DNA from 3 places in the Bradyrhizobium sp. 2TAF24 genome. Region 2 is predicted to be linked to each of the others. Evidence: predicted binding sites of a transcription regulator. Region 2 holds the regulator's gene; each other region holds the start of a gene.

Region 1 (7,483 bases), on a different contig from region 2:
GACGATCCGCTGTTCGGCAAGGGCACCATCCGCGAGGACGGCCGCAAGATGCATCCGGCCTACCTGTTCGAGGTCAAGAAGCCGTCGGAATCCAAGGGGCCGTGGGACTATTACAAGCTGGTCGCCACCGTTCCCGCCGACCAGGCCTTCACGCCGCTGTCGGAAAGCAAATGCCCGCTCGTCAAGAAGTGAGAGTTGTCCCGGCGGCGCCAGGCGCTGCCGGGATCCATCCCCTGCGATCCGTGAGAGCCTGACCGGAAAGACCGATCGATATGCAAGCCCTTTACGCCCAACTGCTGGTTGGTCTGATCAACGGCTCGTTCTACGCGCTGCTCAGCCTCGGCCTTGCCGTCATTTTCGGCATGCTGAACATCATCAACTTCGCCCATGGCGCGCTCTACATGATGGGCGCGTTCGTGGCGTATTTCTTCCTCGAATATGCCGGCATCGGCTACTGGTGGGCGCTCATTCTCGCGCCGCTCGTGGTCGGCCTGTTCGGCGTGGTGCTGGAGCGCACCATGCTGCAATGGCTCTCCGGGCTCGATCACCTCTACGGCCTGCTGCTGACCTTCGGCATGGCGCTGGTCATCCAGGGCCTGTTCCAGAACTATTTCGGCTCGTCGGGCCTGCCTTACGCGATCCCCGACGCGCTCAAGGGCGGCGTCAATCTCGGCTTCATGTTCCTGCCGATCTACCGCGGCTGGGTCGTGATCTTTTCGCTCATCGTCTGCCTCTCGACCTGGTACCTGATCGAGCGCACCCGGCTCGGCGCCTACCTGCGTGCCGCGACGGAAAATCCGACCCTGGTGCGGGCCTTCGGCATCAACGTGCCGCGCATGATCACGCTGACCTACGCCCTCGGCGTCGGGCTCGCCGCGCTCGCCGGCGTGCTGTCGGCGCCGATCAACCAGGTGCGGCCGCTGATGGGCGCCGATCTCATCATCGTGGTGTTCGCGGTGGTGGTGATCGGCGGTATGGGCTCGATCATGGGCTCGATCATCACGGGTTTCGCGCTCGGCATCGTCGAGGGCCTGACCAAGTATTTCTATCCGGAAGCCTCCAATACCGTGGTGTTCGTGCTGATGGTGCTGGTGCTGCTTGTGAAACCGACGGGACTGACGGGACGGGCCAACTGACATGACATCGATTACCGACAACGCCGCGCCCGCGCACAGCTCGAGCCGCGACGAGATCGTCGCCTTCGCCATCATGGCGCTGGCGCTGGCGATCGTACCGTTCACCGGCATCTATCCGTACTTCGTGATGCAGGCGCTGTGCTTTGCGCTGTTCGCCTGTGCCTTCAACCTGCTGATCGGTTATGGCGGCCTGCTGTCGTTCGGCCACGCCATGTTCCTCGGCACCGCCGGCTATGTCACGGCCCACGCCCTGAAGGTCTGGTTGGTGGCGCCGGAGGTCGGAATCCTGCTCGGGGTCGCGGCGTCGGCGCTGCTTGCGGTGATCACCGGCCTCATCGCGATCCGCCGCCAGGGCATCTATTTCTCGATGATCACCCTGGCGCTGTCGCAGCTGCTGTACTTCATCTACCTGCAGACGCCATTCACCCATGGCGAGGACGGCATCCAGGGCGTGCCGCAGGGCAAGATGTTCTGGCTGCTCAACCTGTCCCAGCCGACGACGCTGTACTACACTATCCTCGCGGTCTTCTTGCTGGCGTTCCTGCTGATCTTCCGCATCATCAATTCGCCGTTCGGCGAGGTGCTCAAGTCGATCCGCGAGAACGAGCAGCGGGCGATTTCGCTCGGCTACAAGACCGACCACTATAAGCTGATGGCTTATATCCTGTCCGGCAGCCTTGCGGGTCTTGCCGGATCGCTGAAGATCTTTGTTGCTCAGAACGCCTCGCTGACCGACGTGCACTGGTCGATGTCGGGCGAGGTGGTGCTGATGACACTGGTCGGCGGCCTCGGCACGATTTTCGGGCCGGTGGTCGGCGCCTTCGTGATCATCGCCATGCAGCAGTACCTGGCGCAGTTCGGTCAATGGGTGACGGTGATCCAGGGCGCGATCTTCGTGATCTGCGTGCTGACTTTCCGCCGTGGCGTCATCGGCGAGATCGGCCACTTCTTCAAGCGATCGCTGTAATCACGGCGCCGGCTTCGTGATCCAAGCACCCCGGCGGCTGTCCGCCGGGGTGTCGTCGTCTGACGGATCGGGATTATCCACAGCCTGTGGATGGGGAGGGAGCTGGTCGCATGCCCGGTTTCCCGGCTCGATATTTTATGACAATCACGTGACATCGCACCGCAGGCGAGTCCCGCGATCCGAAGGGCGGCGCGTGAGCAAGGGTATCGGCCCGTGCGCCGCGATCCTGCGGCCCATGGTCGGCCCGGGGCAGGGGATAACGATGCTACGCTGGTTCAAGGCCTTGCTGCCGCAGGAGGAGCGCTTCTTCGACCTGTTTGCACAGCATTCGCAGGCCATCGTCAGCGGTGCGGAGGCGCTGCAGGGGGTGCTCCGCGGTGGCGACGAGGTGCCGTCCTATTGCCAGCAGGTCAGCCAGTTCGAGCAGCAGGCCGACGAGGTCACGCGCCAGGTGCTGACCGCGGTGCGGCGGACCTTCATCACGCCGTTCGACCGCGGTGATATCAAGGACCTGATTACGTCGATGGACGACGCCATCGACCAGATGCACCAGACCGCCAAGGCCGTGACGCTGTTCGAGGTGCGGCAGTTCGAGCCGACGATGCGCGAGATCGGCGCCATCCTGGTGGAATGCGCCAAGCTCGTGGTGCGAGCGCTGCCGCTGCTGCAGGCGATCGGCGACAACGTCACGACGCTGGCCGCGATCACCGAGGAGCTGACCAAGCTGGAGGGCCGGGTCGACGACCTCCACGACATCGGGCTGAAGGAGCTCTACCTCAAGCACCGCAACGCCAACACCATGGACTACATCGTCGGCGCCAAAATCTATGAGCATCTCGAGAAGGTGGCTGACCGTTTCGACGATGTCGCCAACGAGATCAACAGCATCATGATCGAACAGGTCTGAGCCAAGGGCACGCCGTGGACGCCAGCCTCAGCCTTCCGCTCCTCGTCGGCCTCGTCGCCGTCGCGCTGCTGTTCGATTTTCTCAATGGCCTGCACGATGCGGCGAACTCAATTGCCACCATCGTCTCGACGCGGGTGCTGCGGCCGCAATACGCGGTGTTCTGGGCTGCGTTCTTCAATTTCATCGCCTTCCTGTTTTTCGGCCTGCATGTCGCGCAGACGCTGGGCACCGGCATCATCGATCCCGGCATCGTCGATCCACGGGTGATCTTCGCGGCTCTCATCGGCGCCATCGTCTGGAACGTGATCACCTGGCGACTCGGGATTCCGTCGTCGAGCTCCCACGCCCTGATCGGCGGCCTCGTCGGCGCCGGCTTCGCCAAGGCGGGCTTTGCGGCAATGGAGTGGAGCGGCCTGACCAAGACGATCCTCGCCATCGTGGCCTCGCCGCTGCTCGGCTTCTTCCTGGCGCTGGTGCTGGTGGCGATCGTGTCGTGGCTGTCGGTGCGCTCGACGCCATTCGCGGTCGACCGCGCCTTCCGCACCCTGCAGTTCGCCTCCGCCTCGCTGTATTCGCTGGGACATGGCGGCAACGACGCCCAGAAGACCATGGGCATCATCGCGGTACTCTTGTACTCGCAAGGCTATCTCGGCGGCGACTTCCACGTGCCACTCTGGGTCGTGCTGTCCTGCCAGACCGCCATGGCGGTCGGCACGCTGATGGGGGGCTGGCGGATCGTGCGCACCATGGGCAACCGCATCACCCGCCTGACCCCGATGCAGGGCTTCTGCGCCGAGACCGGCGGGGCGGTGACGTTGTTCCTGGCCACCTGGTTCGGCGTGCCGGTCTCCACCACCCACACCATTACCGGCGCCATCGTTGGGGTCGGCGCCGCGCGGCGGATCTCCGCCGTGCGCTGGAATGTGGCGAGCTCGATCGTGGTCGCCTGGGTGATCACGATCCCGGCGTCGGCGACCGTGGCGGCGGTCAGCTACTGGATCGTGCTGGCGCTGCGCTGAGCCCGTTGGCTCAGGTCGCGAGCTTCAATCCGAAGATCCCGGCGACGATCAGGCCGATGCAGGCGAGGCGCATGGCGGTCGCGGGCTCGCCGAACAGGGCGATGCCGAGCAGCGCCGTGCCGACCGTGCCGATGCCGGTCCACACCGCATAGCCGGTGCCGACCGGCAGCGATTTGAGCGCCCAGCCCAGCAGCAGCACGCTCGCCACCATGCAGGCGAGGGTGAGCACCGACGGCACGAGACGGGTGAAACCATCGGTGTATTTCAGGCCGATGGCCCAGCCGATCTCCATCAAGCCGGCGACGAACAGAATGATCCAGGCCATGACAGCCACGTCCTTTCATGGGCGTTCCGCCGGACGGGAACCCGAGAGGGAAGGCCCGCCGGGGCGCAGATGACAGGGCCGTCCCTGCCGGGGGATTGAGGGGAAGGGGCGAGGCCGTCCTCGCCATTCCCCGTTACATAGGAACGACCATGGGGGGCGTCAAAGAAAGATGCAATTGCATCAAATGTCCCGCTTGACAGGGGGCGGAGGGCGGGCGACGGCCGCTTCACCCTTGATCCCGCCGCGTTTCTTTGTCACACGCTCGGCCCATGTCCGACATCGCTCTTTCCGCCGACGCGCCGTCCTCGCCGCTCGCCACCGAAGTGGCGCGCCGGCGCACCTTCGCCATCATTTCCCACCCTGACGCCGGCAAGACCACGCTGACGGAAAAGCTGCTGCTGTTCGGCGGCGCCATCAACCTTGCCGGCCAGGTCAAGGCCAAGGGCGAGCGGCGCAACACCCGCTCGGACTGGATGAAGATCGAGCGCGACCGCGGCATCTCGGTCGTCACCTCGGTGATGACCTTCGAGTTCGAGAACCTCGTCTTCAACCTGCTGGACACCCCCGGCCACGAGGACTTCTCGGAGGACACCTACCGCACCCTGACCGCGGTCGACTCGGCGGTGATGGTGATCGACGCCGCCAAGGGCATCGAGGCGCGCACCCGCAAGCTGTTCGAGGTCTGCCGCCTCCGCGACATCCCGATCATCACCTTCATCAACAAGATGGACCGTGAGACCCGCGATCCGTTCGAGCTGCTCGACGAGATCGAGAAGACGCTGGCGCTCGACACCACGCCGATCACTTGGCCGGTGGGACGCGGCCGCGACTTCATCGGCACCTATGACATTCTTACCGGCGGCGTGCGCCTGCTGGAGGGCGGCGGCGCCAAGACCGGCTCGGCCGAGCAGATTGCGATCAGCGATCTCGCTGCGCGCAATTCCAACCTCGACGCCGCTGCGATCGAGGAGGAGCTGGCGCTGGTCACCGAGGCCTGCAAGCCGTTCGATCTCGCCGCGTTTCGCGAGGGCCATCTGACGCCGGTGTTCTTCGGCAGCGCGTTGCGCAATTTCGGCGTCGGCGACCTGCTGGAAGGGCTTGGGCGCTACGCACCGCCGCCGCGCGCCCAGGACAGCAACCTGCGCAAGGTCGAGGCCGACGAGCCGCGGATGTCGGCGTTCGTGTTCAAGATCCAGGCCAACATGGATCCCAACCACCGCGACCGCATCGCCTTCGCGCGGTTGTGTTCGGGCAAGCTGCAGCGGGGCATGAAGGCCAAGCTGACCCGCACCGGCAAGCCGATGAGCCTGTCGTCGCCGCAGTTCTTCTTCGCTCAGGACCGCGCGCTCGCCGACGAGGCGTTCGCCGGCGACGTCGTCGGCATTCCCAATCACGGCACGCTGCGCATCGGCGATACCCTGACTGAGGGCGAGGACATCACCTTCGTCGGCGTTCCCAGCTTCGCGCCGGAAATCCTGCGCCGCGTGCGCCTGACCGACGCCATGAAGGCCAAGAAGCTCAAGGAAGCGCTGCAGCAGATGTCGGAGGAGGGCGTCGTGCAGGTGTTCCGGCCGCGCGACGGCTCGCCGGCGCTGGTCGGCGTCGTCGGCCAGCTCCAGCTCGACGTGCTGAAAGCCCGGCTCGACGCCGAATACGGCCTGCCGGTGGATTTCGAAATCAGCGAGTTCTCGCTGGCGCGCTGGTTCTCGGCGGACGACCGCAAGGTGTACGACGCCTTCGTCAACGCCAACGGATCGGGCATCGCCGAGGATGTCGACGGCGACCTGGTTTTTTTGGCCAAGAACCAGTTCTACCTCGACTACACCCGCGAGCGCTCCGAGGGCATCCGCTTCGCCAACGTCAAGGACGTCAAGAAAGCGTCCTGAGCGCGAAGATGTGAAGCGCGGCCGGCCACTGTCGGTCGCGATCAGCGCTATGCTGGCCGGATCGGTTCCGGGAGCAGGCCATGCGCGCCGTGATCGTTCTCCTGATCGTGATGGCGGCGGTGGCCATGGGCCGGTCCGCCGTGGCGCAGGAGCGTCGCCCGGCCGATCCGTCGCCCTTTGCCCATGTCCCCTGCAGCGTGTTCGACAACCGGCCATGCACGCCGTCGGTGTGCAGCGCGCTCGAAAGCGGCCCATGCTTTCCCGACATCGACTATCCGATCGGCGAGAACCTGCAGGTGACCGTCGAGAGCAATCCGCCGGACAAGGATGCGGCACGCTACCGCATGCCCGATCACGACCTCGATACCATCGGTGACCTGTTCCAGGCGCTGCGGTCGTGCTGGACGCCGCCGGAGCAGGATATCGCGCGTGCGGGCATGCAGATGGCGGTCAAGTTCAGCTTTCGGCGCGACGGCGCCCTGATCGCGCCGCCGCGGCTGACCTATGCGACGCCTGATGCCGCGCCGGAAACGCGTGCCGCCTATCGCCAGGCGATCGACGCATCCCTTTCGCATTGTGCGCCGCTGTCGTTCAGCAAGGGATTGGGCGGGGCGATCGCCGGCCGGCCGATCCTGGTGCGGTACGTCGACAATCGCACAATGGAGCCTTCCGACAAGAGGCCGTAGCGGCAGGCACGCCCGGCAGCGGGAGGCGACGATATATTGTCGTCATAGGGCGCGCTCTAGAATGTGCCGGCACTGTGCTTGCCGGAGGAGTGATGTCGTCGGAGGAGACTGGAGCAGGTTTGGCGAAAGCCAGCATCCTGGTGCTGGGAGGCAGCTATTTCCTGGGACGCGCCATCGCGGCAAGTCTCCATGCTGCGGGGGCCGAGGTCATCTGTCTCAACCGCGGCTCGCGGCGACCCGAGCCAGGCACCCGTCAGATCGTGTGCGACCGGGGAGATCCCGTCGCCTTGCGTGCCAGCCTGACCGGTGCATTCGACGTCATCGTCGACGTGTCGGCCTATCGGCCTGTCGAGGTGGCAGGCGTGCTCGATGCTCTGGCGCGGCCGCCCACAAAATATGTCTTCATCAGCTCGGCGGCAGTCTATGACGACGCCCGCGCATCAGTCCCTTTCCGTGAAGAGGATCCGTCGGGCGGCAGCCGGATCTGGGGCGATTACGGGGTCGACAAGGCGCGCTGTGAGGACCTGCTGTCGTCCCGGCTTGGCCAGTCGCTGTTC
Region 2 (7,483 bases):
ACCTTCGTGTTCACCGACTATCTCTCCAAGGTGAGCGCGGACTGGAAGGGCAAGGTCGGCGCCAACACCGCCGTCGAGTGGCCGACCGGCCTCGGCGCCAAGGGCAACGAAGGCGTCGCCAACAACGTCGCGCAGACCAAGGGTGCGATCGGCTACGTCGAGTATGCCTACGCCAAGCAGAACAAGCTGACCTTCACCAAGCTGATCAACGCCGCCGGCAAGACCGTCGCTCCGACCGTTGAGGCCTTCACCGCGTCCGCGGCGAACGCCAACTGGGAAGGCACCCCGGGCTTCGGCGTGATCCTGACCAACGAGAAGGGCGACGCGTCGTGGCCGATCTCGAGCGCGACCTTCATCCTGATCCACAAGCAGCCGCAGGACGCCGCTGCTGCGACCGAAGCGCTGAAGTTCTTCGCCTGGGCCTATGCCAAGGGCGGCGCCGCGGCTCAGGAGCTCGACTACGTGCCGATGCCGGCCAATGTCGTCAAGGCGATCCAGAAGGTCTGGGCCGCCGACATCAAGGACGGTTCCGGCAAGGCACTGTTCACCGCCTCGAACTGAGGTTGCAGCGGTGGGGAAGCTCTCGCTTCCCCACCGTTTCTCTTTCTCCCCTCGTTGTGATGAAATTCTCGTTCCTGCCGTGAGCGGCGGGGAGCCGGCATCCCTCCCGCGATCGATGTTGCCAGGAGGGCTGCCATGACATTCGCCAGGAGGCGAGCCGTGGTGGATATGGCGTTAGATGGTCAGAGCGCGAGCGCGAAGCAGGACGTGAAGGAGCGCGCACAGGCGCTCGACCGGCTGCGGTTCAGCGACGACCTGTTCCGGAATCTGACACGCAGCGCCGCGGTGTTCGTGCTGGCCCTGCTGGGCGGCGTCATCATCGCGCTGATCGTTGGCGCTGCGCCGGCGCTGCGCGAGTTCGGTCTCAGCTTCGTCGTGTCCGAGAGCTGGAATCCGGTCACCGAGAAGTTCGGCGCGCTGGCCCCGATCTACGGCACCCTCGTCACGTCGTTCGTGGCGATGCTGATCGCGGTGCCGTTCGGCCTGCTGATCGCCATGTTCCTCACCGAGCTGTGTCCGAAATGGCTGCGGCGGCCGATCGGTATCGCCATCGAGCTGCTCGCCGGCATCCCCAGCATCATCTACGGCATCTGGGGCCTGTTCGTGCTGGCGCCGTTTCTGCAGCAGCACGTCCAGCCGGGACTGATCTCCACTTTCGCCAATGTTCCCGGCCTGTCGTCGCTGTTCGCCGGCCCGCCCTACGGCATCGGCGTGCTCACTGCGAGCCTGATCCTCGCGATCATGGTGCTGCCGTTCATCACGTCGATTTCGCGCGACGTGTTCGAGGCGGTGCCGCCGGTGCTGAAGGAAGCCGCCTACGGCCTCGGCTGCAGCACCTGGGAGGTGATGCGCTATGTCGTGCTGCCCTACACCCGTGTCGGCGTCATCGGCGGCGTCATGCTCGGGCTCGGCCGCGCGCTCGGCGAGACCATGGCGGTGACCTTCGTGATCGGCAACGCCCACAAGATCGCGACTTCGCTGCTGGCGCCGGGCACCACCATCTCGGCGACCATCGCCAACGAGTTCACCGAGGCGGTGGGCGATCTCTACACCTCGTCGCTGATCGCGCTCGGCCTCATCCTGTTCGTGATCACTTTCATCGTGCTGGCGATTGCGCGCTACCTGCTGCTGCGCATCGAGCGGAGGATCGGCTGATGGATGCCTCGCTCTACAATACCCGCCGCCGCCGCAACACGATCGCGGTCGTGGCCTCGATCGGTGCGACCGGTATCGGTCTCGTATGGCTGGCGCTGATTCTCGGCGCCCTGTTCTGGAAGGGGTTCAGCGGCCTGTCGCTGAACGTCTTCACCGAAATGACGCCGCCTCCCGGCTCCGACGGCGGCCTGCTCAACGCCATCATCGGCAGCTTGATCGTGACCGTGCTCGCGGTGGTGATCGGTACGCCGATCGGCATTCTCGCTGGCACCTACATGGCCGAGTACGGCCGCCACGACAAGCTGACCAGCATCGTGCGCTTCATCAACGACATCCTGCTGAGTGCGCCGTCGATCGTGGTCGGCCTGTTCATCTATGAGGTCATGGTGCGCCCGATGGGGCACTTCTCCGGCATCGCCGGCGCCATCGCGCTCGCGGTCATCGTCATCCCGGTGGTGGTGCGCACCACCGAGGACATGCTGCTGCTGGTGCCCAACACCATGCGCGAGGCGGCGGCGTCGATCGGCCTGCCGCGGTCGCTGATGATCCAGCGCATCGCCTACCGTGCGGCCCGCTCGGGGATCGTCACCGGCATCCTGCTCGCGGTCGCCCGCGTCAGCGGCGAGACCGCGCCATTGCTGTTCACCGCGCTCAACCACCAGTTCCTCAGCACGGTGTCGCTGCCGCTGTTCCCCGGGATTTCCGTCATCAACCTCAATGCACCGACGCCCAGCCTTCCGGTCGTCATCTTCCAGTTCGCGCTCAGCCCCTACGCGGACTGGCAGAAGCTGGCTTGGACCGGTGCGCTCATCATCACGCTTTCAGTGCTTGCGCTCAGCATCACCGCCCGTGCGCTTGCCGGATCGAGGAAAACTCAATGACCCTGGCAACCGTGACCCCGTCAGCCACGTCCATGCCGTTCGATACGTCATCGCTCAAGGACAAGATCGCGATCCGCGACCTCGATTTCTTCTATGGCGAGGCACGCGCGCTCAAGAACATCACCATGTCTCTCTACGAGAACAAGGTGACGGCGTTCATCGGTCCGTCGGGCTGCGGCAAGTCGACCCTGCTGCGCATCCTCAACCGCATGTACGACCTCTACCCGAACCAGCGGGCGGGCGGCCAGGTCAATTTCGACGGCGCCAACATCCTGGAGCCGGGCCTCGACATCAATCTGCTGCGGGCGCGGATCGGCATGGTCTTCCAGAAGCCGACCCCGTTCCCCATGTCGATCTACGAGAACATCGCGTTCGGCATCCGGCTCTACGAAAAACTGTCCAAGAGCGAGCTGGACAACCGGGTCGAGCAGTCGCTGCGGCGCGCCGCGCTGTGGGACGAGGTCAAGAACAAGCTCAACGCCAACGGCCTCAGCCTGTCGGGCGGCCAGCAGCAGCGCCTGTGCATCGCGCGCACGGTCGCGGTGCGGCCGGAGGTCATCCTGTTCGACGAGCCGTGCTCGGCGCTGGACCCGATCTCGACCGCCAAGATCGAGGAGCTGATCGACGAGCTGAAGGACGATTACACGATCGTGATCGTGACCCATAACATGCAGCAGGCCGCCCGCGTCTCCGACTTCACGGCCTTCATGTATCTCGGCGAGTTGATCGAGTTCGGGCCGACGACCAAGATCTTCACCACGCCGTCGGATCGCCGGACCCAGGATTACATCACCGGCCGGTTCGGCTGAGGCGCCTCGTGCGCGGGAGAATATGATGGCCTTCGAACATACAGCCAAAGCCTTCGACCAGGACCTGCAGGAGCTCACCCGCATGGTTGCGGAGATGGGCGGTCTCGCCGAGCGGCAGATCGTGGAATCCGTCGACGCGCTGATCCGCCGTGACATCGCGCTGGGGCAGCGCGTGGTCAACGCCGACAACGAGCTCGACAAGCTGCAGCGCACCATCGAGGAGCGCGCCGTGCTCACCATCGCGCGGCGCCAGCCGATGGCGGTGGACCTGCGCGAAATCGTCGGCGCGATGCGGGTCGCCACCGACCTCGAGCGCATCGGCGACCTCGCCAAGAATATCGGCAAGCGCGTCAGCGCGCTCGACAGCGACTTCCATCCGCTCAAGCTGATCCGCGGCCTCGAGCACATGGCGAGCCTGGTGCAGTCGCAGATCAAGTCGGTGCTCGATGCCTATGCGGCGCACGACCTGCCGGCGGCGATGGCGGTGTGGAAGGGCGACGAGGAGGTCGACGCGATCTGCACCTCGCTGTTCCGCGAGCTGCTCACCTACATGATGGAAGATCCCCGCAACATCAGCTTCTGCATCCACCTGATGTTCTGCGCCAAGAACATCGAACGCATGGGCGACCATGCCACCAACATTGCGGAGACCGTGTTCTACATGGTCGAAGGGCAGCAGATGCAGGATCCGCGCCCCAAGGGCGACATGACTGCGTTCGCCACCGCAACCCCCGGCAACTGATCGAGACGCTAAGGAACCGATATGGGTGCACGCATTCTGGTTGTTGAAGATGAAGAAGCGCTCACGACGCTGCTGCGCTACAATCTCGACGCTGAGGGCTATGACGTGGAAACCGTGGCGCGCGGCGACGAGGCCGACACACGGCTCAAGGAGCGCATTCCGGACCTGATCGTCCTGGACTGGATGCTGCCCGGCCTGTCCGGCATCGAGCTGTGCCGCCGCCTGCGGACCCGCCCCGAGACCAAGCAGCTGCCGATCATCATGCTCACCGCCCGCGGCGAGGAGAGCGAGCGGGTGCGTGGTCTTGCCACCGGCGCCGACGACTACATCGTCAAGCCGTTCTCGGTGCCCGAGCTGCTGGCGCGGGTGAAGGGCCTGCTGCGCCGGGCGAGCCCGGAACGGCTCGCCACCGTGCTGACCTATGGCGACATCGAGCTCGACCGCGACAAGCGCCGTGTCGCGCGCTCGGGCCAGCCGATCGACCTCGGCCCGACCGAATACCGCCTGCTCGAGTTCTTCCTCGAGCATCCCGGCCGTGTGTTCAGCCGCGAGCAGCTGCTCGATGGCGTCTGGGGTCGTGACATCTACATCGACGAGCGCACCGTCGACGTCCATATCGGCCGCCTGCGCAAGCTCCTCAACTTCGGCAGGGATCAGGATCCGATCCGCACCGTGCGCGGCGCTGGCTACGCGCTCGACGACCGCTTCGCCAAGGCGGAGTAGCCGAGAGGCCGACGTTTCTCTCCACAACGACAAACGGCGCCGCATCCCTGATGCGGCGCCGTTTTGCTTGTCGCTGGCTTGCCGGGAAGGCCGGCGCGGCGGCCGCGCCGGATTTTCAGCGCATGTCGCTTATTTGCCGGTCGGGCGGCGATCGCGACGGCGATCGCTGGCCGGTTGATAGGCCACGCGCGAGTGATGCGCGCAGTAGGGCAGGCCGGTCAGGGCCTTGCCGCCGCAGAAGAAGAAGTCGTTGCTGCCGGGATCGCCGACCGGCCAGTGGCAGGTGGCTTCGGTCAGCTCCAGCAGCGACAGCCGCTGGCTCATCGGCACAACGTTGTCATAGGTGACCGGATCGGGCTCGACCTCGAAGGCGTGGGCGAGCGCGGTGTTGCCGCGGGACATCGGCCGCGAAATCCGCATCATGTGCTGGGCGGGACGCGCCTTGCGCTGGCGCGGGGCCGCCGAGGACGGGCTCTTGGCGCGGCCCGACAGGCCGAGCCGGTGGACCTTTCCGATGACGGCGTTGCGGGTGATGTTGCCGAGTTCCGCCGCGATCTGGCTGGCAGACAGGCCGGCTTCCCAGAGTTTCTTCAACTGCTCCACGCGATCGTCGGTCCAACCCATTACCGTCATCGCAGTCTATCCCTTCGTGTCGCGCCACCACGGACGAGCCTGCTGGCGACGGCTGTGTCTCAAAAAATCCCTGCTGGCAGAATCCTTTAGCCCTCGCCGGATGCATGGGTCGCAACCGAGCGTGTACGCCGCCACAAGGGACCGAAAAGGATCAGATCTACCGCACGAGATGTCGTATCCGACCGTCAAAAGGCTACAATATGCCGTGACTCACGCGCAAGAGTCGGGCAGGACGCGTCCACATGTTCTACGTTGGAAACGCGAAAAACCGCTTTTTCCGCGGCTTTTAGGAATCATTGCCGAGTTGACAGCCGGGGGGGCGCCAATAGAATGTTGCCGCGTGCTGCCCGCGAGGCGGCACGTTTTGTTTCTGGAACCAGCACATCAGGCAGGGCATCGTCCGGTCTCACGGGTTTCGCACCGTGATCTGTCGATATTTCCCGCCGAACATTCTGTCGGGTCATCATGAGCACCAACGCGTCGTCCCATCTCATGCCGGTCTTTGCGCGGGCTGATCTCGCCTTCGATCGCGGCGAGGGTGTGTGGCTGCATGGCGCCGATGGTGAGCGCTATCTCGATTTCACCAGCGGCGTGGCTGTCAACGCGCTGGGACATGCGCATCCGCATCTCGTCGCTGCCTTGCAGGAGCAGGCGACCAAGCTGTGGCACATGTCGAACCTGTTCAGGAGCCCGGATGGCGAGAAGGTGGCGGCGCGGCTGTGCGCCGCGAGCTTCGCCGACGTGGCGTTCTTCTGCAATTCCGGCGCCGAAGCGATGGAAGCCGTCATCAAGGTGGTGCGCAAGCACCATGCGGCGAAAGGCCACCCGGAGCGCTACCGCATCATCACCTTCGAAGGTGCTTTCCATGGCCGCACGCTGGCGACGCTCGCCGCCGGCGGCCAGGAGAAATATCTCGAAGGCTTTGGCCCGCGCGTCGAAGGTTTCGACCAGGTCCCCCATGGTGATGTCGAGGCGGTGCGCAAGGCGATCGGTCCACACACCGCGGGCATTCTGATCGAGCCGGTGCAGGGCGAGGGCGGCGTGCGCAGCGCGCCGCAGTCCTTCTTCAAGGCGTTGCGGCAGCTGTGTGACGAGCATGGCCTGCTGCTGGCGTTCGACGAAGTGCAGACCGGCATGGGGCGCACCGGCGAATTGTTCGCCTATCAGTGGACCGGCGTCACGCCGGACGTGATGGCACTCGCGAAGGCGCTCGGCGGCGGCTTTCCGATCGGCGCCTGCCTCGCCACCGCCGATGCGGCCTCCGGCATGACGCCGGGCACGCACGGCTCGACCTTCGGCGGCAATCCGCTGGCGATCGCGGCCGCCGGCGCGGTGCTCGACGTGATGCAGGCACCCGGCTTCTTCGATCATGTCAAACGGATGTCGCTGCTGCTCAAGCAGAAGCTGGCGTCGGTGGTCGATCGTTATCCCGCGATCCTCAGCGATGTGCGCGGCGAGGGCCTTCTGGTCGGCGTCAAGGCGGTGATCCCGAGCGGCGAGCTCGTCGCGGCGCTGCGCGGCGAAAAGCTGCTCACGGTCGGCGCCGGCGACAACGTCGTGCGCTTTCTGCCGCCGCTGATCGCCACCGAAGCCGAGATCGGCGAGGGCGTGGCCCGCCTCGAGCGCGCCTGCGCGTCTCTCGACGCCTCGCAGCGGAAGGCCGTGTGATGAGCAAGCGGCCCCGTCATTTCCTCGATCTCACCGAGCTCCCGACAACGGAGCTGCGGGCGATGCTCGACGCCAGCGTGGCGATCAAGGCCCGTCTGAAGGCCGCCAAGGCCAGCAACCAGGCCTGGGACCAGCCGCTCAAGGGCAAGACCCTGGCGATGATCTTCGAGAAACCGTCGACGCGCACGCGCGTGTCGTTCGACGTCGGCATGCGCCAGCTCGGCGGCGAGCCGATCATGCTCACCGGCCAGGAGATGCAGCTCGGCCGCGGCGAGACCATCGCCGATACCGCGCGCGTGCTGTCGCGCTTC
Region 3 (7,483 bases), on a different contig from region 2:
GCTGGTGCAGTACATCAAGCTCGCCGAGCACCTCGTCTATGGCGCGCCGGAATGGACCCGCGCGCCGCGCCTGCCGCTGGTCGGCGAAGAACGGGCGCAGGTCTTGGCCGTCATCACCCGCACCATTGCGGATCTGCAGGCCTTCGCGCGCCCGGCCGCGTGAGGCCATCGCGCCGCGCCAACAAGCGATCCGACATCGCCTGCGGGGGGACGCGTCGCGTCCCCCCGAACATCAAAGATCGGACATAAGGGGGAATCAACATGAGCAGCACGACCAATGTGGAGGTGGCCGCCGCGCCGGCCTCTATCGGCGACGGACTGAAAACCAAGGTCCTGTTCGCCAGCCTGACCGGCAGCGCCATCGAGTGGTTCGATTACTTTCTCTACGGCACGGTGGCCGGCCTCGTCTTCAATCGCCTGTTCTTCCCGAACTACGACCCTGTCGTCGCGCTGCTGCTGTCCTATCTCTCCTTCTCGCTGCCGTTCTTCGTGCGGCCGTTCGGCGGCTTCGTGTTTGCTCATATCGGCGACCGCATCGGCCGCAAGAAGACGCTGGTGCTGACGCTGTCCTGCATGGGGTTTGCGACCTTCCTGATCGGCCTGCTGCCGGGCTATGACCGCATCGGCGTGTGGGCGCCGATCCTGCTGGTGACGCTGCGCGTGATCCAGGGCCTCGGCATCTCCGGCGAATGGGGCGGCGCACTGCTGCTGGCCTATGAGTACGCGCCCGAGAATCGTCGCGGCTTCGCCGGCAGTATCCCGCAGATGGGCGTACCGCTCGGCATGCTGCTGGCGACGCTCGCCATGACGCTGATGTCGATCCTGCCGGACGCCGAATTCATCGCCTGGGGCTGGCGTGTGCCGTTCCTGCTCAGCGCGGTGCTGGTGTTCCTGGGGCTGTGGATCCGCAACGGCATCGACGAGACGCCGGACTTCAAGAAGGCCAAGCAGAGCGGCGATGTCGCCAAGATCCCGCTCATCGACACCGTGCGTTATCACTGGCGCGAGGTGCTGATCGCGACCGGCGCGAAGGTCGTGGAGACCGCGCCGTTCTACGTCTTCACCACCTTCGTCGTCGGCTACGCCACGGGCACGCTGAAGTTCGAGAAGGTGACGGTGCTCAACGCCATCACCATCGCGTCACTGGTCACCGTCTGCATGATCCCGATCATGGGCGGGCTGTCGGACCGGATCGGTCGCAAGGCCGTCTTTCTGACCGGCACCGTGCTGATGGCGGCGTTCGCGTTTCCCTATTTCTATCTGCTCGACCTGCGCCAGCCCTGGAGCATCACGCTCGCCACCGTCGTCACTGTCGGCCTGATCTGGGCGCCGATCGTCGCCACGCTGGGCACGCTGATGTCGGAGATCTTCTCGACCCGGGTGCGCTACACCGGCATCACCCTCGGCTCCCAGATCGGCGCCGCGGTCGCCGGCGGAACGGCGCCGCTGGTCGCCACCTGGCTGCTGAGCGAATTCAGCGGCAACTGGGCCTCGATCGCAGTTTATATCATGCTGTGCGCCGTGGTCTCGTTCGTCGCGGTGTCGCGCGTCGACCGTCGGTCCGCGGCGTAGGGGCTGGGCCGGCGTCGCCGGCGGCCTGCCGGGCCCGGAGGAGCGCCAGGCCCGGTGTCGTATCCGGCGCGGGCCGTCGCCCCCTCGGGGCATGCAGCATGGCGAGCCCACGAAAACCCCGCTGTCTGGCCGGGGCCGGAGCGCTACTCTGGCGGTGCGGAGCGTCACGCGGCCCTTTCCTGGGTACCCGCAGGGCCAGCTATCGGATAGGGTAAGGGGTCTTCATTCCGTGAGATCTTGAGGGCCGTCATGAAGCATTCCGCGCCGACATGGTCCCGCCTTGCTGTGCTGTTCGCCCTTGTCCCGACCGTCACGGGCGTCGCAGGTCCGGCGCGTGCCCAGGACGATACGCGCAAGGCGCAGGAGCGGGCCTGCTCCCATGATGTGTCGCGTCACTGCCGCAAGGTGATGAGCGATGGCGATATGGCCGTCCATCAATGCCTGCTGCAGAACCACGACAAGCTCAGCCCGTCCTGTCGCAGGCTGGTGGATGGACACTGAGGCGCCGCGTGCGTAGGCGGCGACGCCGGTTACGGCGGGGTGACTGCCATGGGGGTTGCCCGTTGCGTTCATCGTGCCGTCGCAATACATCGAACCGAACTGTCCGCCGGAGGCGGGGTCATCGTGCGTTGCCTCGCGAAATTTCGTCGGGTGGCATTCCTTGCGACGGCCTGACGTCCCCGAGCGGCGACCAGCCGGCGAGGCCTCCTGCGGCCGGCTTGCGAGAGGGATGACGCGATGAATATTCTGCCCAAGGAGCTGCGGTTCGGCGCCGGCCAGCCGGTGCGGCGTGTCGAGGATCAGCGCCTCGTCACCGGTCACGGCCGTTATGTCGACGACATCGCGCATGCCGACGCGCTGTGGCTGGTGCTGCTGCGCTCCCCGCACGCCCATGCCCGCATCACCGCGATCGACACCGCCGCCGCGCGGGCGATGCCCGGTGTGGAAGCGATCTTCACCGGCGCTGATCTCATGGCCGATGGCATCGGCTCGTTGCCGACCCTGCCGGTGTTCAAGCGGCCCGATGGCTCGCCGATGACCTTCCCCGAGCGCCGCCTGCTGGCGCACGAGGTCGTGCGCTTCACCGGCGAGGCCGTCGCTGCGGTGGTCGCCACGTCGCGCGCGGCCGCGCAGGCTGCGGCGGAAGCGATCGCGGTCGACTATGAGGTGTTGCCGGCCGTCACCGATCCGCAGGCGGCGATCGCGCCGGGTGCGCCGGCGGTGTGGCCGCAGGCGCCGGACAACATCGTCGCCGCCACCAGCTATGGCGACGCCGCGGCGGTCGAGGCGGCGTTCAAGGCCGCGGCCCATGTGGTGTCGCTCGATGTCGTCAGCCAGCGCCTCGCGCCGGCCGCCATGGAGCCGCGCTCGACCATCGCCGAGGTCGATGCCAAGACCGGCCGCCTGACGCTGCACATGCAGACCCAGACGCCGACCACCACCCGCGACACGCTGGCGGATGCGGTGCTGAAGCGTCCGAAAGACAGCGTGCATATTCTCGTCGGCGACATTGGCGGCGGCTTCGGCCAGAAGACCGGCGTCTATCCGGAAGACGGCGTCGTCGCCTACGCGGCGGTGAAGCTGAAGCGCAAGGTGCGCTGGCGCGGTGATCGCACCGACGAATTCCTCGGCGGTACCCATGGCCGCGATCTGACGTCGACCGCGGAGTTCGCGCTCGACGCCAAGGGGCGGGTGCAGGCATTCCGTGTGCGTTCGATCGGCGGCACCGGTGCCTATCTCAGCGGCACCGGCGTGCTGATCCCGCTGATCCTCGGGCCGTTCGTCGCCACCGGCACCTACGACCTGCCGCTGGTGCACATCGACGTCAAGGCGGTGATGACCAATACCGCGCCGGTCGGCGCCTATCGCGGCGCGGGTCGCCCCGAGGCGGTGTACATCGTCGAACGGCTGATGGACGCCGCCGCGCGGCAGATCGGCATGGATCCGCGCAAGCTGCGCAAGATCAACTTCATCAAGCCGGGCCAGATGCCCTATCGCACCGCGACCGGCCAGACCTACGACAGCGGCGCGTTCGCGCATATGCTCGACCGCGCATCGGAGCTTGCCGACTGGGACGGCTTTGCCGCGCGCAAGCGTGCGGCAAAGTCGAAGGGCCTGCTCTACGGCCGCGGCCTTGCCAGCTACATCGAGTGGACCGGCGGCACCGTGCACAACGAGAAGGTCAGCCTGCATGCCACCGGCGACGGTCGCGTCGTGCTGCATTCCGGCACCCAGGCGATGGGGCAAGGGCTCGAGACGGCCTATTCGCAGATGGTCAGCGCCGCGCTCGGGATTCCGATGGACAAGATCCAGGTGGTGCAGGGCGATACGGACCTCGCGCAGGGCTTTGGCAGCGTCGGCTCGCGCTCGCTGTTCGTTGGCGGCACCGCGGCGGTGGTGTCGGCGAGCGACCTGATCACCAAGGCGCGCGAGAGCGCGGCCAATGTGCTGGAGGCCGGTGTCGGTGACATCGAGTACAATGGCGGGTGGCTGACGGTCGCAGGCACGGACCGCCGCGTCAGCCTGTTCGATCTCGCCAAGAGAGAGGCCGGCGAACGACTCAGCGTCGACAGCGAGGGCAAGGTCGACGGGCCGAGCTGGCCGAACGGCAGCCATATCTGCGAGGTCGAGATCGATCCGCAGACCGGGATCACGCGTGTGGCGCGCTACACCACGGTCGATGACGTCGGTGTCGCCGTCAATCCGATGCTGGTCGGCGGCCAGATCCATGGCGGCGTCGCCCAGGGCATCGGCCAGGCGCTCTATGAGGGCGTGGTCTATGATCCGGACGGCCAGCTGCTGACCGCGACCTATCAGGACTACTGCATCCCGCGCGCCGACGACGTGCCCGATATCCGCGTGACGCTGGATGAATCGGCGCCCTGCCGCACCAATCCGCTCGGCTCCAAGGGCTGCGGCGAGTCCGGCGCGATCGGCGGCCCGCCCTGTGTGGTCAATGCGGTGATGGACGCGCTGAGCGGCGCCGGTGTGAAGAACCTGCATGCGCCGCTGACGCCGATGAAGGTGTGGTCCGCGCTGCAGGCAGCGCCATCGGCCTGAGATCGATTGTTCAACACCGGTCGCGATCGGCGCGGCCGGTGATGGATGACACAGGCGTTGGCGCGTGCTTTGCCGGCGTCATCATATGCTTCTCAGCGCACACGAATCATTTATAGCTGTCGTCCGCGCGTTGCGCGCCATGGACGTTTTGCTGCATAAGTCGCGTTTTCCCGCCTCCTGATTTCGAGATTCCGAGGCCGATGAGCCGCATGCAATTCCAGAGATCGCACATCAGCATCGTCAGATCGATCCGGCAGGTCAGCCTGGTGCGCGACTGGTTTCGCGCGCGGTCCGGCAGGGCGGTGCCGACCATCGCGAGCTTCGAGCCGAATGAGCGCGCCGGCGATGCGCTGGACCTGCTGCTGTGCGAAGTGGTGCGCAGCGGCGATGGCGTCGACTTTCGCTGCCTGAAAGCAGGCGAGCGCGTCGGGGCCATCTATGATGCGGCGATGACCGGGCGCACCATTCGTGACTGCCTCGATCCGGCAATGGCCGAGGTCGCGATGCCGATCTGGAAGGCATGTGTAGCGGCGGAGCTGCCGATCTTCGCGATCGTGCCGGTGTCCGACATGGACGGTTGCCCGGTGACCATCGAGCTGCTGCTGCTGCCCTACGCGGGGAGCGCCGACAGGCCCGACTTCATCGTGGTCTCGCTGCATGCCTGCAGCACCGAGAGGCGGTTTTCTCTGGCGGGGCTGATGCGGGTCAGGGATCGCGCGCCGCCGCACTGGGCGGTGGTGATCGACCCGGCCGCGACGGCAGCGCCCCGCCCGGCGGAGCTCGAGGTGGCCGCCGAGCAGATCGTGATGGACGTGATCTAGTGTCCTGATCGGTTCGCAAGCTGGTACGGAGGTTGCTGCAAGTGCGGTGAACTTGCGAACCGGGGACACTGGCGTCCGCGCGGGCGACTTTCGACTATCTATTGATGACGCAAGTGTGCGGTGGCGCTATTGATAGCGTCGCGCGCCCGCGCAGCAATGTTTGGACATCAAAGTTCGCCGCGTCGCGGAAGGCGGCCCAAAAACGGCGGGACTGGACGCAATTTCGGCTTTTTCCCGTTTCTGTCATCGAGATTTCAACAGCGCCGGTCAAGGTTCCCCCCAGTACCATTAACAGGGGCCTAACCATGAGCGACGTTGCTTTACCCGGCTCGATCGAGCCTGCCTTGCAGAAGGGACCGGATCTCGATCGCGGCTTCCACCCGCTGACCGGTGTCATCTACATCGGCATTGTCGCTGCCGCGCTCCTGTTCGTTGCCTACAGCATCTATGTCGACGTCGACGCCACCGGCGCGCGCGTGACCAGCTTGCTGCCCTACATCATGCTGTTCGTCGCGCTGCTGATCGCGCTCGGCTTCGAGTTCGTCAACGGCTTCCACGACACCGCCAATGCGGTGGCGACCGTGATCTATACCCGTTCGATGCCCGCGCATGTCGCCGTGGTCTGGTCCGGCATGTTCAACCTGCTGGGCGTGCTGCTGTCGTCCGGTGCCGTGGCGTTCGGCATCGTGTCGCTGCTCCCGGTCGAGCTGATCCTCCAGGTCGGCAGCGGCGCCGGCTTCGCCATGGTGTTCGCGCTGCTGATCGCGGCGATCGCCTGGAATGTCGGCACCTGGTATTTCGGCCTGCCGGCGTCGAGCTCGCACACGCTGATCGGCTCGATTATCGGCGTCGGTATCACCAATGCCCTGATGCACGGTCGCAGCGGCACCTCCGGTGTGGACTGGTCGCAGGCCGGCAATATCGGCAAGGCGCTGCTGCTGTCGCCGCTGTTCGGCTTTGCGCTGGCCGCGCTGCTGCTGCTGGTGCTGCGCACCGTGATGCTGCGCGCGGCGCCGGCGCTGTTCGCCGAGCCGAAGGGCAACCAGCCGCCGCCGATCTGGATCCGCGGCATCCTGGTGCTCACCTGCACGCTGGTGTCGTTCTTCCACGGCTCCAACGACGGCCAGAAGGGCATGGGTCTGATCATGCTGATCCTGATCGGTACGGTGCCGACCGCCTACGCGCTCAACCGCGCGCTGCCGGCGAGCCAGACCGAGCATTTCGTGGCGAGCTCGGCCGCTGCCAGCAAGGTGATCGAGGGCAAGGCCGCTGGCTACAATGTGCTCGGCAACCCGCGTCCGGCGGTGACGAACTATGTCGCGGCCCATCAGATCAACGAGGGCACCTATCCCTCGCTGGCGGTGCTGGTGCGCGACATCAGCCAGCAGGTCACACAGTATGGCTCGCTGGCCAAGTTCCCCGCGGAAGCGGTCGGCAACACCCGCAACGACATGTACCTCGCCTCGGAAGCGATCCGCTTCCTGATGAAGGACAAGGAGAGCGAGCTCAGCGCTGACGAGGTCAATATCCTCAACGGCTACAAGGGCACGCTGGACGCTGCGACCAAGTTCATCCCGACCTGGGTGAAGATCGCGGTGGCGATCGCGCTCGGCCTCGGCACCATGATCGGCTGGAAGCGGATCGTGGTCACGGTCGGCGAGAAGATCGGCAAGACCCACCTGACCTATGCCCAGGGCGCCTGCGCCGAGATCACGGCTGCCGCCACCATCGCGGCGGCGGATGGTTACGGCCTGCCGGTCTCCACCACCCACGTGCTGTCATCGGGCATCGCGGGCACCATGGCCGCCAATGGATCGGGGCTGCAGTGGGCCACGATCCGCAACATCGCCCTGGCCTGGGTGCTGACCCTGCCGGCCGCGATGGTGCTGTCGGGCAGCCTGTACTACCTGTTCTATCACCTGCTCTGATCGGCGCATCGCAATGAGGACTGAGGAGCCGCGCAGGTCCTGCGCGGCTCTTCGCATTTCAGAAGCCGGTCACATGCGGTTTGATGCAGTGCATCACGCAGG

What was found. The regulator PhoB, encoded in region 2, activates phosphate uptake and scavenging genes when phosphate is short. The targets are predictions, from matches to a motif close to TGTCATNNANCTGTCAT.
Region 1: a site for PhoB is predicted at 2,241-2,257, ahead of AB4Z37_RS22670 (DUF47 domain-containing protein). Genes of this name have one in related genera too.
Region 3: a site for PhoB is predicted at 5,695-5,711, ahead of AB4Z37_RS04830 (inorganic phosphate transporter). Genes of this name have one in related genera too.

Annotation. Positions count from the first base shown of each region.
Region 1 is NZ_JBFRFW010000015.1:6,183-13,665, forward strand. Features, by position in the region: gene AB4Z37_RS22655 (ABC transporter substrate-binding protein) at 1-192, shown strand, start outside; gene AB4Z37_RS22660 (branched-chain amino acid ABC transporter permease) at 273-1,136, shown strand; gene AB4Z37_RS22665 (branched-chain amino acid ABC transporter permease) at 1,138-2,103, shown strand; gene AB4Z37_RS22670 (DUF47 domain-containing protein) at 2,366-3,010, shown strand; gene AB4Z37_RS22675 (anion permease) at 3,025-4,029, shown strand; gene sugE (quaternary ammonium compound efflux SMR transporter SugE) at 4,040-4,354, opposite strand; gene AB4Z37_RS22685 (peptide chain release factor 3) at 4,624-6,240, shown strand; gene AB4Z37_RS22690 (hypothetical protein) at 6,321-6,926, shown strand; gene AB4Z37_RS22695 (NAD-dependent epimerase/dehydratase family protein) at 7,019-7,483, shown strand, end outside.
Region 2 is NZ_JBFRFW010000005.1:227,598-235,080, forward strand. Features, by position in the region: gene pstS (phosphate ABC transporter substrate-binding protein PstS) at 1-561, shown strand, start outside; gene pstC (phosphate ABC transporter permease subunit PstC) at 721-1,716, shown strand; gene pstA (phosphate ABC transporter permease PstA) at 1,716-2,597, shown strand; gene pstB (phosphate ABC transporter ATP-binding protein PstB) at 2,630-3,406, shown strand; gene phoU (phosphate signaling complex protein PhoU) at 3,432-4,148, shown strand; gene phoB (phosphate regulon transcriptional regulator PhoB) at 4,170-4,871, shown strand; gene AB4Z37_RS10590 (GcrA family cell cycle regulator) at 5,001-5,504, opposite strand; gene AB4Z37_RS10595 (aspartate aminotransferase family protein) at 5,970-7,172, shown strand; gene argF (ornithine carbamoyltransferase) at 7,172-7,483, shown strand, end outside.
Region 3 is NZ_JBFRFW010000002.1:339,981-347,463, reverse strand. Features, by position in the region: gene AB4Z37_RS04855 (dihydrodipicolinate synthase family protein) at 1-163, shown strand, start outside; gene AB4Z37_RS04850 (MFS transporter) at 262-1,572, shown strand; gene AB4Z37_RS04845 (hypothetical protein) at 1,822-2,073, shown strand; gene AB4Z37_RS04840 (xanthine dehydrogenase family protein molybdopterin-binding subunit) at 2,311-4,632, shown strand; gene AB4Z37_RS04835 (PAS domain-containing protein) at 4,842-5,453, shown strand; gene AB4Z37_RS04830 (inorganic phosphate transporter) at 5,759-7,381, shown strand.